2 regions of the Paenibacillus sp. PvR133 genome follow, and region 2 is predicted to be linked to the other one. Evidence: a T-box and tRNA genes for the amino acid it is inferred to sense, from the RefSeq annotation. Region 2 holds a T-box; the other holds one or more tRNA genes.
The links. The T-box of region 2 lies ahead of tyrS (tyrosine--tRNA ligase). A T-box ahead of a tRNA ligase gene usually reads a tRNA of that ligase, here a tRNA-Tyr.
Positions count from the first base shown of each region.

Region 1: it has a tRNA-Tyr gene. The T-box ahead of tyrS (tyrosine--tRNA ligase) is inferred to sense a tRNA for this amino acid. The anticodon was not compared.

Region 1 is NZ_JAFIBS010000001.1:1,713,885-1,719,846, reverse strand. Features, by position in the region: gene JOE49_RS07685 (Crp/Fnr family transcriptional regulator) at 1-24, opposite strand, end outside; gene JOE49_RS07680 (GAF domain-containing protein) at 324-773, shown strand; gene JOE49_RS07675 (response regulator) at 918-1,571, shown strand; gene JOE49_RS07670 (PAS domain-containing sensor histidine kinase) at 1,564-2,667, shown strand; tRNA gene JOE49_RS07665 (tRNA-Gly) at 2,868-2,938, opposite strand; tRNA gene JOE49_RS07660 (tRNA-Pro) at 2,948-3,021, opposite strand; tRNA gene JOE49_RS07655 (tRNA-Arg) at 3,044-3,120, opposite strand; tRNA gene JOE49_RS07650 (tRNA-Cys) at 3,147-3,217, opposite strand; tRNA gene JOE49_RS07645 (tRNA-Gly) at 3,228-3,302, opposite strand; tRNA gene JOE49_RS07640 (tRNA-Leu) at 3,309-3,395, opposite strand; tRNA gene JOE49_RS07635 (tRNA-Lys) at 3,410-3,485, opposite strand; tRNA gene JOE49_RS07630 (tRNA-Gln) at 3,490-3,564, opposite strand; tRNA gene JOE49_RS07625 (tRNA-His) at 3,582-3,654, opposite strand; tRNA gene JOE49_RS07620 (tRNA-Tyr) at 3,674-3,759, opposite strand; tRNA gene JOE49_RS07615 (tRNA-Thr) at 3,764-3,839, opposite strand; tRNA gene JOE49_RS07610 (tRNA-Phe) at 3,866-3,938, opposite strand; tRNA gene JOE49_RS07605 (tRNA-Asp) at 4,005-4,081, opposite strand; tRNA gene JOE49_RS07600 (tRNA-Met) at 4,107-4,180, opposite strand; tRNA gene JOE49_RS07595 (tRNA-Val) at 4,211-4,286, opposite strand; tRNA gene JOE49_RS07590 (tRNA-Glu) at 4,293-4,364, opposite strand; tRNA gene JOE49_RS07585 (tRNA-Ser) at 4,397-4,488, opposite strand; tRNA gene JOE49_RS07580 (tRNA-Met) at 4,492-4,565, opposite strand; tRNA gene JOE49_RS07575 (tRNA-Asn) at 4,600-4,675, opposite strand; tRNA gene JOE49_RS07570 (tRNA-Ala) at 4,680-4,755, opposite strand; tRNA gene JOE49_RS07565 (tRNA-Ile) at 4,778-4,854, opposite strand; rRNA gene rrf (5S ribosomal RNA) at 4,891-5,007, opposite strand; rRNA gene JOE49_RS07555 (23S ribosomal RNA) at 5,158-5,962, opposite strand, start outside.
Region 2 is NZ_JAFIBS010000001.1:4,920,304-4,926,265, reverse strand. Features, by position in the region: gene JOE49_RS21640 (penicillin-binding protein 1A) at 1-2,908, opposite strand, end outside; T-box leader at 3,044-3,310, shown strand; gene tyrS (tyrosine--tRNA ligase) at 3,377-4,630, shown strand; gene JOE49_RS21630 (AraC family transcriptional regulator) at 4,830-5,699, shown strand; gene rpsD (30S ribosomal protein S4) at 5,779-5,962, opposite strand, start outside.

The DNA.
Region 1 (5,962 bases), 3.2 Mb from region 2:
CCGTTCCATACAAGTGGCTTGCATGTTAGCGTCCTCCTCGTGTTTACCTGATATCTATATCATAATGTTTTAATGCCTGGGTTGTTATCGGGAGAACACCTGATTTTATACCTTCCTACTCCCTGATTTACTGTGATAAATATCACTTCCGAGGTAAGCTAATGCCCCATTTATCGGCCTTTTCCCTACTCCTTACCCGACCTGATGAAAAGTCAGTGTTTCCTGCACCTATAGATCAGGGGGTTCCCTGATCTACTTTTGTAACTGTCGGAACTACAATGAATTAGAGATATAGTTTGGTTATGAAAAAGGATGTGTCTTCTATGCTACAAATAACGGATGAAATGCGAAAAGAACTGAACCAGTTGAGAGATACTATTTATGGTGATCTCACTGCCCTTGCATTTATGTCCAAGTCGGGTGGTAAGTTGCATTGGTATTACGCCTCCGGTAGCCGAAGCAATCGCTATCGCCTTATTTCTTTTAAGATTGGCCATGGTATTGCCGGGATGGCTGTTCGCTTGGGACGTACCGTGACTGTAAGTGCTTTGCTATCAGGTAGTATACGTTTGCGTCAGGAATGTGCACTAATGCTGGCCGAGCAGCTTCACTCTGCTGTTGCTATTCCCTTTTCCAGCACAGGGGATCTGCCCAACGGTGTGCTGCTTCTTGGTAATCGTGATGTGAGGATGTTCACAGAGTCTGATGTAGCCGAGGCCACTCAAGTCGCTCAACGCCTTAGCCAACTATGTGCTTACCCTCTTACTCCATAGATCAACAATGTTTCTGTAGATAATGAAACTCATAAAATACTTGATATCACTGTCCCTAACTATCTTTGTTGATTGAAATCCCTAAAATTTGCTATGATTATGACAAAACGCACGGTTTTTTTTACCGTTCGAGGGGATGACAAATTGATTCGTATACTAGTAGTGGATGATCACGTTGTCGTACGTTCTGGCCTCATGGCCCTATTGGACGGCAAAAACGGTATCAAGGTAGTAGGAGATGCAGCAGACGGGGATGAGGCAATCCACAAGGCAGTGGAGCTACAACCTAATGTCGTGCTCATGGATTTTAGCATGCCACCTGGCAAAGATGGTCTCACGGCAACCACTGAATTAAAAAAAAAGTTGCCCGACACAGAAGTCCTTATTTTAACAATGCATGATGATGAAGAATATCTGTTCCGGGCCATTCAGGCTGGAGCATCCGGATATATTTTAAAAAGCGCACCTCACGAGGAGTTGCTCGCTGCCATCCAGTCTGTAGCCGAGGGTAGTGCCTATTTGTACCCGAATGCAACCAAACGACTGATGAGTGAATATCTGGACAAAATCAAACAGGAAGGCATAGCCGGACCCTATGAATCCCTATCTGAGCGGGAAAAGGAGATTCTATCGTGGGTAGCCAAAGGATATGCCAACAAGGAAATTGCCGAGCACCTAGTGATTAGCGTCAAAACCGTAGAGTCCCATAAAAGTAACCTTATGGAGAAGCTTAACTTGAAAACACGACCTGAGCTAGTCAAATTCGCACTAAAAAAGGGGCTTCTCCATTATGAATGAACCTTCTAATCCTTTACTGCAGCATGCCTTTGGTGAATCAACCGATACACTGCTGAATGATCTGGAAATTTATATACCAGAGTCCCCTTTTCTCCATGCACTGCGTAACTCACTCCACCAACTATCCAATCTTAAATTTGCTCTAGATACGTCTTCCATCGTTGCTTTGACCGATCATCGAGGTATTATTCAGTACGTGAACGACAAGTTCTGTGAGATTTCGCAATACAGTCGTGAAGAGCTGATCGGTCAGGATCATCGTCTCATTAATTCAGGCTATCATACCCCTGCCTTCATGAAAAACCTGTGGACTACAATCCGTTCAGGTGAGGTTTGGCAAGGAGAAATACGTAATCGTGCTAAAGATAACAGCTACTACTGGGTGAATACTACGATCGTTCCGTTTATGGACGAGGAAGGTAAACCCTATCAGTACTTAGCGATTCGTAATGAGGTCACTAAACTGAAGAAAGTAGAAGCAGAACTCCAGTCTATGATGACGCAAGTCATGCAAATACAGGAAGAAGAACGTAAACGCTTTTCAAGAGAGCTACATGATGGGATAGGACAAAGCTTGTTTTCACTTATTATTCAGTTAGATAGCCAACTTGCCGAACAACCTAGTGCTGCTCTGGAGAGTCTTCGTTCGCAGGTGACCGACATCATCAAAGATGTTCGTGGTCTAGCGTGGGAACTTCGTCCCTCAGTTCTGGATGATTTGGGTGTCGTCCCAGCTATAAGAACCTATATTGAAAACTTCTGTTCTCATTACGGGATTGAGGTGCATTTTCAATGCACTCTACGTAAACGCCTTGATATTCGCAAGGAAATAGCAATTTATCGGATTGTACAGGAGGCATTAACGAATGTAGCCAAATATGCAGATGTAGCGGAGGCATATGTCGATGTTGAGGATCAAGATGAAATGATACAAGTGACCATTCGGGATGAGGGCATTGGATTCTCTGGAAAGTCCCAAGGAGAGGGAGTTGGATTGTTCAGTATGGAAGAACGAGCTAGAGGGGTAGGGGGATTTATGAGCATGACCTCTGCTCCAGATGAGGGAACCTCCATCCAGCTGACCATTCCCGTGTAAAAACTGTCCACTAGATCGGTTATCGGTGTATACCAGTTGTATGATCAGAACGATATACACCGATACCGAGATTATGAATAATCAACACATTGTGGGTACATGAAGATAAATACAAAAAAAGAGAGAGCTCTGTCCCCAGACAGGCTCTCTTTATTTATAAGGTGTCACCACTGAGGCAACAAGAATCCGCTATAGCAAAAAGCGGGTGATGGGAATCGAACCCACGCTACCAGCTTGGAAGGCTGGAGTTCTACCATTGAACTACACCCGCAAATCAGTATCGGGATGACACGATTTGAACATGCGACCCCCTGGTCCCAAACCAGGTGCTCTACCAAGCTGAGCTACATCCCGACATTATACTTTTTTTAAGAAATGGCGCGCCCTGAGAGATTCGAACTCCCGGCCTTTTGATTCGTAGTCAAACGCTCTATCCAGCTGAGCTAAGGGCGCATATTTAAATCCATAATGAGCAGTCAAGGCGCCACCCAGATTTGAACTGGGGATGAAGCTTTTGCAGAGCTTTGCCTTACCACTTGGCTATGGCGCCGTATGGATAATGGAGCGGACGACGGGAATCGAACCCGCGACCCTCGCCTTGGCAAGGCGATGCTCTACCGCTGAGCCACGTCCGCAAAATATGGTGCGGTCGAGAGGACTCGAACCTCCACGGGGGTTAGCCCACACGGACCTGAACCGTGCGCGTCTGCCAATTCCGCCACGACCGCAAAATAATTATAAATGGTGAGCCATGAAGGACTCGAACCTTCGACACCCTGATTAAAAGTCAGGTGCTCTACCAACTGAGCTAATGGCTCTTAATGGCTGGGGATATAGGATTTGAACCTATGCATGACGGAGTCAAAGTCCGTTGCCTTACCGCTTGGCTAATCCCCAATAAATTAAGAATAAAGGGCGGCCGATGGGGCTTGAACCCACGAATGCCGGAGTCACAGTCCGGTGCGTTAACCACTTCGCCACGACCGCCATATGATTATGAAAAGACTGGTGGAGGATGATGGATTCGAACCACCGAACCCGTAAGGGAGCAGATTTACAGTCTGATGCGTTTGGCCACTTCGCTAATCCTCCAAAATGGTGCCGGCGAGAGGACTTGAACCCCCAACCTACTGATTACAAGTCAGTTGCTCTACCAGTTGAGCTACACCGGCACATTACTCATTTCCCACTTGAAAGGTGGCTCGGGACGGAATCGAACCGCCGACACGAGGATTTTCAGTCCTCTGCTCTACCGACTGAGCTACCGAGCCATATTTTGTTTTATTATTACACCATATAATCCACACTATATATGTCAACTATATATGAGATTAAAATGGCGGAACTGACGGGATTCGAACCCGCGATCTCCTGCGTGACAGGCAGGCATGTTAGGCCTCTACACCACAGTTCCAGAGGCATTTCCAATAGGAAATTAATTGCGGGGGCAGGATTTGAACCTACGACCTTCGGGTTATGAGCCCGACGAGCTACCGAACTGCTCCACCCCGCGTCATTAAAAGGGATTTATCAAATTTTCTTATGGTGGAGGCTGAGGGGATCGAACCCCCGACCCTCTGCTTGTAAGGCAGATGCTCTCCCAGCTGAGCTAAGCCTCCATATTATGACCCGTAGGGGATTCGAACCCCTGTTACCTCCGTGAAAGGGAGGTGTCTTAACCCCTTGACCAACGGGCCTTACAAAATAAGTTCTGATTCCAATAAATTTATGGCGGAGAGAGAGGGATTCGAACCCTCGCACCACTTTCGCAGTCTAACCCCTTAGCAGAGGGTCCCCTTATAGCCACTTGGGTATCTCTCCGAGTAGCGGCAGAGGGGATCGAACCCCCGACCTCACGGGTATGAACCGTACGCTCTAGCCAGCTGAGCTACGCCGCCACCTTATATATAAAAGTCAGAAATATTCAAAACATGGCTCCCCGAACAGGACTCGAACCTGTGACAACTCGATTAACAGTCGAGTGCTCTACCAACTGAGCTATCAGGGAATATTGGTGGAGCCAAGCGGGATCGAACCGCTGACCTCCTGCGTGCAAGGCAGGCGCTCTCCCAGCTGAGCTATGGCCCCAATCTTTTTGTTATTCTAGAAGTGGTGGGCCTTAGTGGACTCGAACCACCGACCTCACCCTTATCAGGGGTGCGCTCTAACCAGCTGAGCTAAAGGCCCTAACATGTAAAACTTCATCATCCTTTAAAGGATATCGCTTGGCGACGTCCTACTCTCCCAGGACCCTGCGGTCCAAGTACCATCGGCGCTGGAGGGCTTAACGGTCGTGTTCGGGATGGGTACGTGTGGAACCCCTCCGCTATCGCCACCAAACATGAATTTGCTGTGCAAATTCTACCGTACGGTTATTCAGTTCATCACTTATCGTGTGAATGAATAGCCATGCGCTTATTGTATGTATTTCTACATACCTTCAAGGTTACACCCTGAAAACTGGATCCGAAACTTATTTGCGTTTTATTTTAGGATAAGCCCTCGACCGATTAGTATTGGTCAGCTCCATGCATTACTGCACTTCCACCCCCAACCTATCTACCTCGTCGTCTTCAAGGGGTCTTACTAATTGGGAAATCTCATCTTGAGGGGGGCTTCACGCTTAGATGCTTTCAGCGCTTATCCCTTCCGTACATAGCTACCCAGCGGTGCTCCTGGCGGAACAACTGGTACACCAGCGGTACGTCCATCCCGGTCCTCTCGTACTAAGGACAGCTCCTCTCAAATTTCCTACGCCCACGACAGATAGGGACCGAACTGTCTCACGACGTTCTGAACCCAGCTCGCGTACCGCTTTAATGGGCGAACAGCCCAACCCTTGGGACCTACTTCAGCCCCAGGATGCGATGAGCCGACATCGAGGTGCCAAACCTCCCCGTCGATGTGGACTCTTGGGGGAGATAAGCCTGTTATCCCCAGGGTAGCTTTTATCCGTTGAGCGATGGCCCTTCCATGCGGTACCACCGGATCACTAAGCCCGACTTTCGTCCCTGCTCGACTTGTAGGTCTCGCAGTCAAGCTCCCTTCTGCCTTTGCACTCTTCGAATGATTTCCAACCATTCTGAGGGAACCTTGGGGCGCCTCCGTTACTCTTTAGGAGGCGACCGCCCCAGTCAAACTGCCCACCTGACACTGTCCTCGCACCGGATCACGGTACCAAGTTAGAACCTAGATACGATCAGGGTGGTATCCCAAGGATGCCTCCTCTCAAGCTGGCGCTCAAGATTCAACGGCTCCCACCTATCCTGTACAGATCGTACCCAAATTCAATATC
Region 2 (5,962 bases):
AGCCTATGTTTGTAAAAGGCTCCGCACCGCTTTCGCTGTAATACACGTTATAGCCTGTAATAGCGTCCGCAGACTTACCTGCGCTCCATTGGAGCGCTACGGATGAGCCAGCGGCTTTAGCTTGAGGCTGTCCAGGGGCAGTAGGAACCTCTGTAGGCTGTGCACCTGTTCCATCTCCCTCGCCCGGAACGTCTGGAGACTCAGAATCTGCAGGTGGCACCACAGGTGCTGCGCTTGCTTTCGTGCTTGGCCCAGACTCATGGCCGCCTACATCAACGGCGGTCACGTAGTAGCTGGAGCTGCTGCCCCCAGGGCTGTCAGAGAACACCTTGGAGCCGTCAGCCATAACAACCTTGCCAAGCCGTTGGAAGCTGCCCCCATCTGTAGAACGATACAGACGGTATCCTACGACGTCGCTGTTTCCGCTTGGGCTAAAGCTGATTATGGCTTTGCCGTCACTATAGCTTACGTTGACGCTAGATGGAGCGTTAGGGGCTGCTCCATCGTCCTTGCGTGGATCAATCTGAGTAGGAGCTTCCTTATCTGCATCCTGAGGCAGATAGTAGGACAACGAATTATGTCGTCTCATCACCTTGAAGGCTTGCTGAAGCTCTTTAATCAATTCTGAGATGGGCTTTTCCCGTTTTCTAACGGTCCGTTCATATAACATATCATCCGGTGTACCATCGCGTGGAATATAATTCACACCTTGGTAGGTAATATATTTCGCACGGCTCACACCATTTTCACTGTTTTTAGGTGGATACTTACTGTTATAAATGTCCGAACCATACGCGGATGCTGTGCGGCTTACAATGCCGTCAGGTCTCTTGAAGCTGTCCGTTTGGAACAGCTGGGCATCTTTAGCTGTTACTTCATTCATGATTAGAGCCCATAAGCGACGAGCCCGCTCTTTTTGGACTTTCGTTTCAAGCTTATTGACAGGTTGCTTGTAACCAACCCATACACCCAGCGTGACGTCAGGCGTAAAGCCCTCGAACCAAACATCAGTGTAGGATTGCGTAGTGCCTGTCTTGCCGGCAATCGGAATCTTGCCGGATTGATCAAAGTTCCGCTTCACCAGTCTGCCTGTGCCTTCCGACACGGCTGTACGCAACATATCCGTCATCAGGTAGGCGGTTTGCGGTGAGAAGGCCTGCACAGGATTAGCCTGATGCTTATATACAATATTGCCTTGCGAATCCACAATCTTTTCGATCATATAGGCGTCATTAAACACACCGCCATTTGGAATGGCTCCATATGCATTCGTGAGTTCCTCGACAGTCACCCCATGGGCCAAGCCGCCAAGTACACCCGTTTGAGCGTTGTTATCACTGGATTCCAAGGTGGTGATACCCAGTTTTTTAGCAAAAGCCCAAGCGTTGCTAATCCCTACTTTTTCGTTAAACAGCTTGAGTGCTATCGTATTTAGCGATTGATTCAGTGCATAACGCGCCGTAACCAATCCTTGATAGCGGTTGTTAGCATTTTTCGGAATGTGATATCCATTACTGCCATCTTTCAAAATAATAGGGGCATCATCCACGATACTACCAGGCTGCACAAGACCGCTGTCCAATGCAGGGAGATAGGCAGCAATCGGTTTCATTGCCGAACCTGGCTGACGTACCATCTGCGTGGCATAATTCATCTGCTCCTTTTGGAAGTCCCGACCTTCCATCATTCCAAGAATGGCGCCTGTTTTATGCTGAATCAGAATAGCCGCTGCTTGTTCGTCACCCTTGGTTTTACTAGTGGCAGAGAAGTTGTTTTTATTTTCTGCAATTTGACGCATAGATTTGTAGACGCTCTTATCAATGGTGGTGTACACCATATAACCGCCTGTGCGAAGCTGCTGTTCAGCTTCTTTGAGTAAATCGTTATCGTCCTTGGTCTTGGCATCTGCACTGGCATTAGCTGCTTGACCCGGATTGGTGACAGACATGAGTGCCTGCGCAGCCTGTCGTTCTGTTTCCATCATAAGGTATGGATAGGTGTTATAAGCTTTAACAGTGCGTGGTGCGAGAGATTTTTTGATATCAAAAGCCATCGCTTCATCATACTGTGCTTTATTGATTTTGTTCTCCTCCAGCATTCGACTGAGCACCAGGTGCTGGCGGTTGATGGCTCTTTTAAAGCCAGCTTCATTAAACTCGCCCTTACCGTTGTAAGCAGAATAAGAAGAAGGAAGCTGTGGCAAACCTGCCAGATAGGCGGCCTGGGCTACATTAATCTCGTTCAGATCATTCTCATTAAAAATACCTTTGGCCGCTGCTTTAATGCCAAAGACGTTGTAACCGCTTGAACCGTTACCAAAAGGTACTTTATTGAGATAGGCCGTAATAATTTGCTGCTTGCTCAGGAAGCGCTCAAGGCGCAGAGACAGCAAAATTTCTTTGACCTTGCGGTCATCTGTGCGATCGAGATTTAGAAAGACACGACGCGCAAGCTGCTGGGTGAGGGTACTCCCCCCGGTTTGTACGGATTCATGCAGCGCCTTTTGCTTCACAGCACGCAGCGTTCCCGACAAATCGACACCTTTATGCTCATAAAAATGATTATCTTCAATGGCAATGACTGCGTCAATGACGAGTTGTGGAATCTCCTTAAACGTGACAGGTCTTCGATCTTCTTCTGTCCGAAGTTGTCCGATGGGAGAGCCATCATTGAAATAAGCGAAGCCTGTAATTGCATTCTTATCTACTTCCTGTAGGATCATGGATCTGGAACGCACGGGTTCGCTTTTTACAATAGAAGCAACATAGCCAGCGGCGGCCCCCCCTGCAAATAGTGCCCCCATAAAACCGATGATGATGACCCACTTTATGACACGGCCGAGCCTTCGCATGGTTGTCCTCAAGCGGGAAGGCTTTGGCGCTGATACATTGTTTTTTTCTTCAACCATTAAGTCTTCCTCCTTTATAACAGCCATTATTATAGCATAAAATTACAAAATGAACCCATATGCTAAAAAGCCTGTCTTTTGGTGTCGTTGACTACATAAATGCAGTGTGTTATAAATAGGTCAAAGTAAATATCGTGAAAAGCAGAGAAAGACTTCAGTAGAAGGCGGATTCACGTTGTACAGAGAGCCGATGGGTGGTGTGAATCGGTAGCGTCCCTCCTTTGAATTACCGTCTGGAGCTGTCTGGATGAATGGAAAGCATTTGCAGGTTTGCGAAGCTACCATAGTAATCCAGTACCGGGTGTAGGCCCGTTATAGGAATGAAGTGAAAGAAATGTCTGTCTTTGACATGCGTTTCTTTAATTAGGGTGGTAACGCGAGTAGCTCCTTCTCGTCCCTTGGGATGAAAGGGGCTTTTTGGTTTGTCTAATATGTAATATTTTGGATGAAAAATAGGAGGTATACAGGATGAAGTGGGAAGAATTGAAGCCGGAGCAACAGGTAGAGGTCGAGCGACAGCTAGAGGTGATACAGCGGGGTGTGGCGGAAATTGTACCGGAGGATGAGCTGAAGCGTAAGGTAATCAAATCGGTCGTTAGCGGCGAGCCGCTTAAAATTAAGCTGGGTCTTGATCCATCTGCGCCCGACATTCACATCGGACATACGGTTGTTATGCACAAACTGCGCCAGTTCCAGGAATTAGGCCATCAAGTGCAACTGATTATCGGAGATTTTACAGGCAGAATTGGTGATCCGACAGGTAAATCGGAGACTCGTAAGCAACTGACTGAGGAAGATGTACAGCGTAATGCACAAACGTACAAGGAACAAATTTTTAAAATTCTCGATCCTGAAAAAACAAAGGTATTCTACAATTCCGAATGGTTAGGGCCAATGTCTTTTGCTGATGTAGTAACCCTGTCGGCCAAAGTAACGGTTGCCCGTATGTTGGAACGAGATGATTTTACAAAAAGGTACCAAAACGGATTGCCGATCAGCATCCATGAGTTCTTTTACCCGCTGATGCAGGGCATGGATTCCGTGGCTCTCCAAAGCGATATTGAATTGGGGGGGACGGATCAGAAGTTTAATCTGCTGATGGGCAGAACCCTGCAAAAAGAATACGGAGTTGAGCCGCAGGCTACTATTACATTACCATTGCTTGAAGGGCTGGATGGCGTCCAGAAGATGAGCAAAAGTTTGGGGAACTACATTGGTGTTGATGAGGAGCCGAACGAAATATACGGGAAATCCATGTCCGTTCCTGACGAGCTGATGCTGAAATATTTTGAGCTTGCAACGGATATCAACAACGAGGAGCTGGCAGAGCTGGCGAAAGGTGTTAAGGACGGCTCAGTACATCCACGTGATGCCAAAATGAAGCTGGCTGGAACGTTAGTGCGCATGTACCACGGCGAAGAAGCAGAGGAAGCAGCGAAGCAGCATTTTGTGACCGTATTCCAGCAACGTGCGCTGCCTGACGATATTGAAGAGTTCACCTTGACGGCTGATCAGTTAGAAGAAGGTGGCATTCGTGTGATCCAGTTGCTGACTCATCTGGGCTTTGCAGCATCAAATGGTGAAGCCAAGCGCAGTATTCAGCAGGGTTCGGTCAAAATTAACGAAGAGAAATGGACCGATGTGAACGAAGCATACACGCCGAAGGAAGGCGACATTGTGCAGGTAGGTAAACGGAAATTTGCTAAAATCAAGCTTGGATAATGAAAATATATTCAAAAGCAGCACTGAGATTGTATCGATCTCAGCGTTGCTTTTTTTTCTGACAAGTGAAAAGTCATGGTAAACTTAGCACAAATAATCAAACATGTAGGTAAAGAGTTATACATAATGAAAACGTGGGTTGCACAATTTGGGTGTAGGATAGATAACCAAAACAATTACAAGTGCGGGGAAGGATTATATGGACTATTTTAAACGAATTCAGTGTGCGATTGAGTTTATTGAATTGAATCTCCGGGAGGATTTAAAAATTGCCGAGATTGCTTCACAGGCATGTTTTTCAGCTTTTCATTTCCAACGGGTTTTTCAGGCCATTTCGGGTTTTACGGTTCAACAATATATAAGAAGGAGAAGATTGTCCGAGGCGGCTGAACAGCTAAAACAATCCAATCAAAAAGTGTTGGACATTGCTATTGAGTATCAATACAACTCACAAGAAGCTTTTACCCGCGCTTTTGAAAAGAATTTTGGGATCACCCCTGGCAAGTATCGTAACGGTGATATCGAGTTTCCTGCGCAAAGTAAAATCAATTTTCTGGATTACCAAAAAAATACGATGGGGGATTTGGATGTGAATAAGCCGGTGATATTGCAGCTCGAAACAGTTAAAATTGTAGGATATGAATATAAAACAAATCTGAATAATGAGCAGCACTATAAAGAAATCCCAGGGTTTTATGGGCACTTTGGAGCAAATGAATATTTTATGTTTATCCCGAACAAAATTGCACCGGGAATGTCATATGGGGTTGCCTGTCGATTTGAAGACAACGGTGCATTTTCATTTGTGGTGGGCGAGGCAGTTGAAAAAGAGTCAAAAGAACTGGCAGAGGGTTTCATATATATGGAGATTCCAGCAGGGAAGTATGCTGAGTTTGACGCTTCGGGTTCAGATGGACGGGTTCAGAATATACGAGACTTTATCTATGGCACATGGCTTCCTAATTCTAATTTTGAACGGAGGGAGGGGCCTGATTTTGAAATTACGGACGTGATGAATTCCTCCTATCCAGATCACTTGAGTATGAAGGTATACATCCCCATTGAATAAAACCCTCAGGCTCGATGCATAGGAAATATAAAAAAAGCACCCGAATAAATTCGGGTGCTTTTTGGTGCTAATACAAGGATTAGCGGTTGTAGAATTCGACGATTTGTTTTTCATCGATATCTTGGGACAATTCGCCACGCTCAGGCAAACGAATGAATTTACCTTCCAGAGCTGCGTCATTGTACTCCAGGTAAGCTGCCAAGTGGTTGCGGTTTTCCAAAGCTTCTTTAATGGAAGACAGGGAACGACTTCTTTCACGAAGA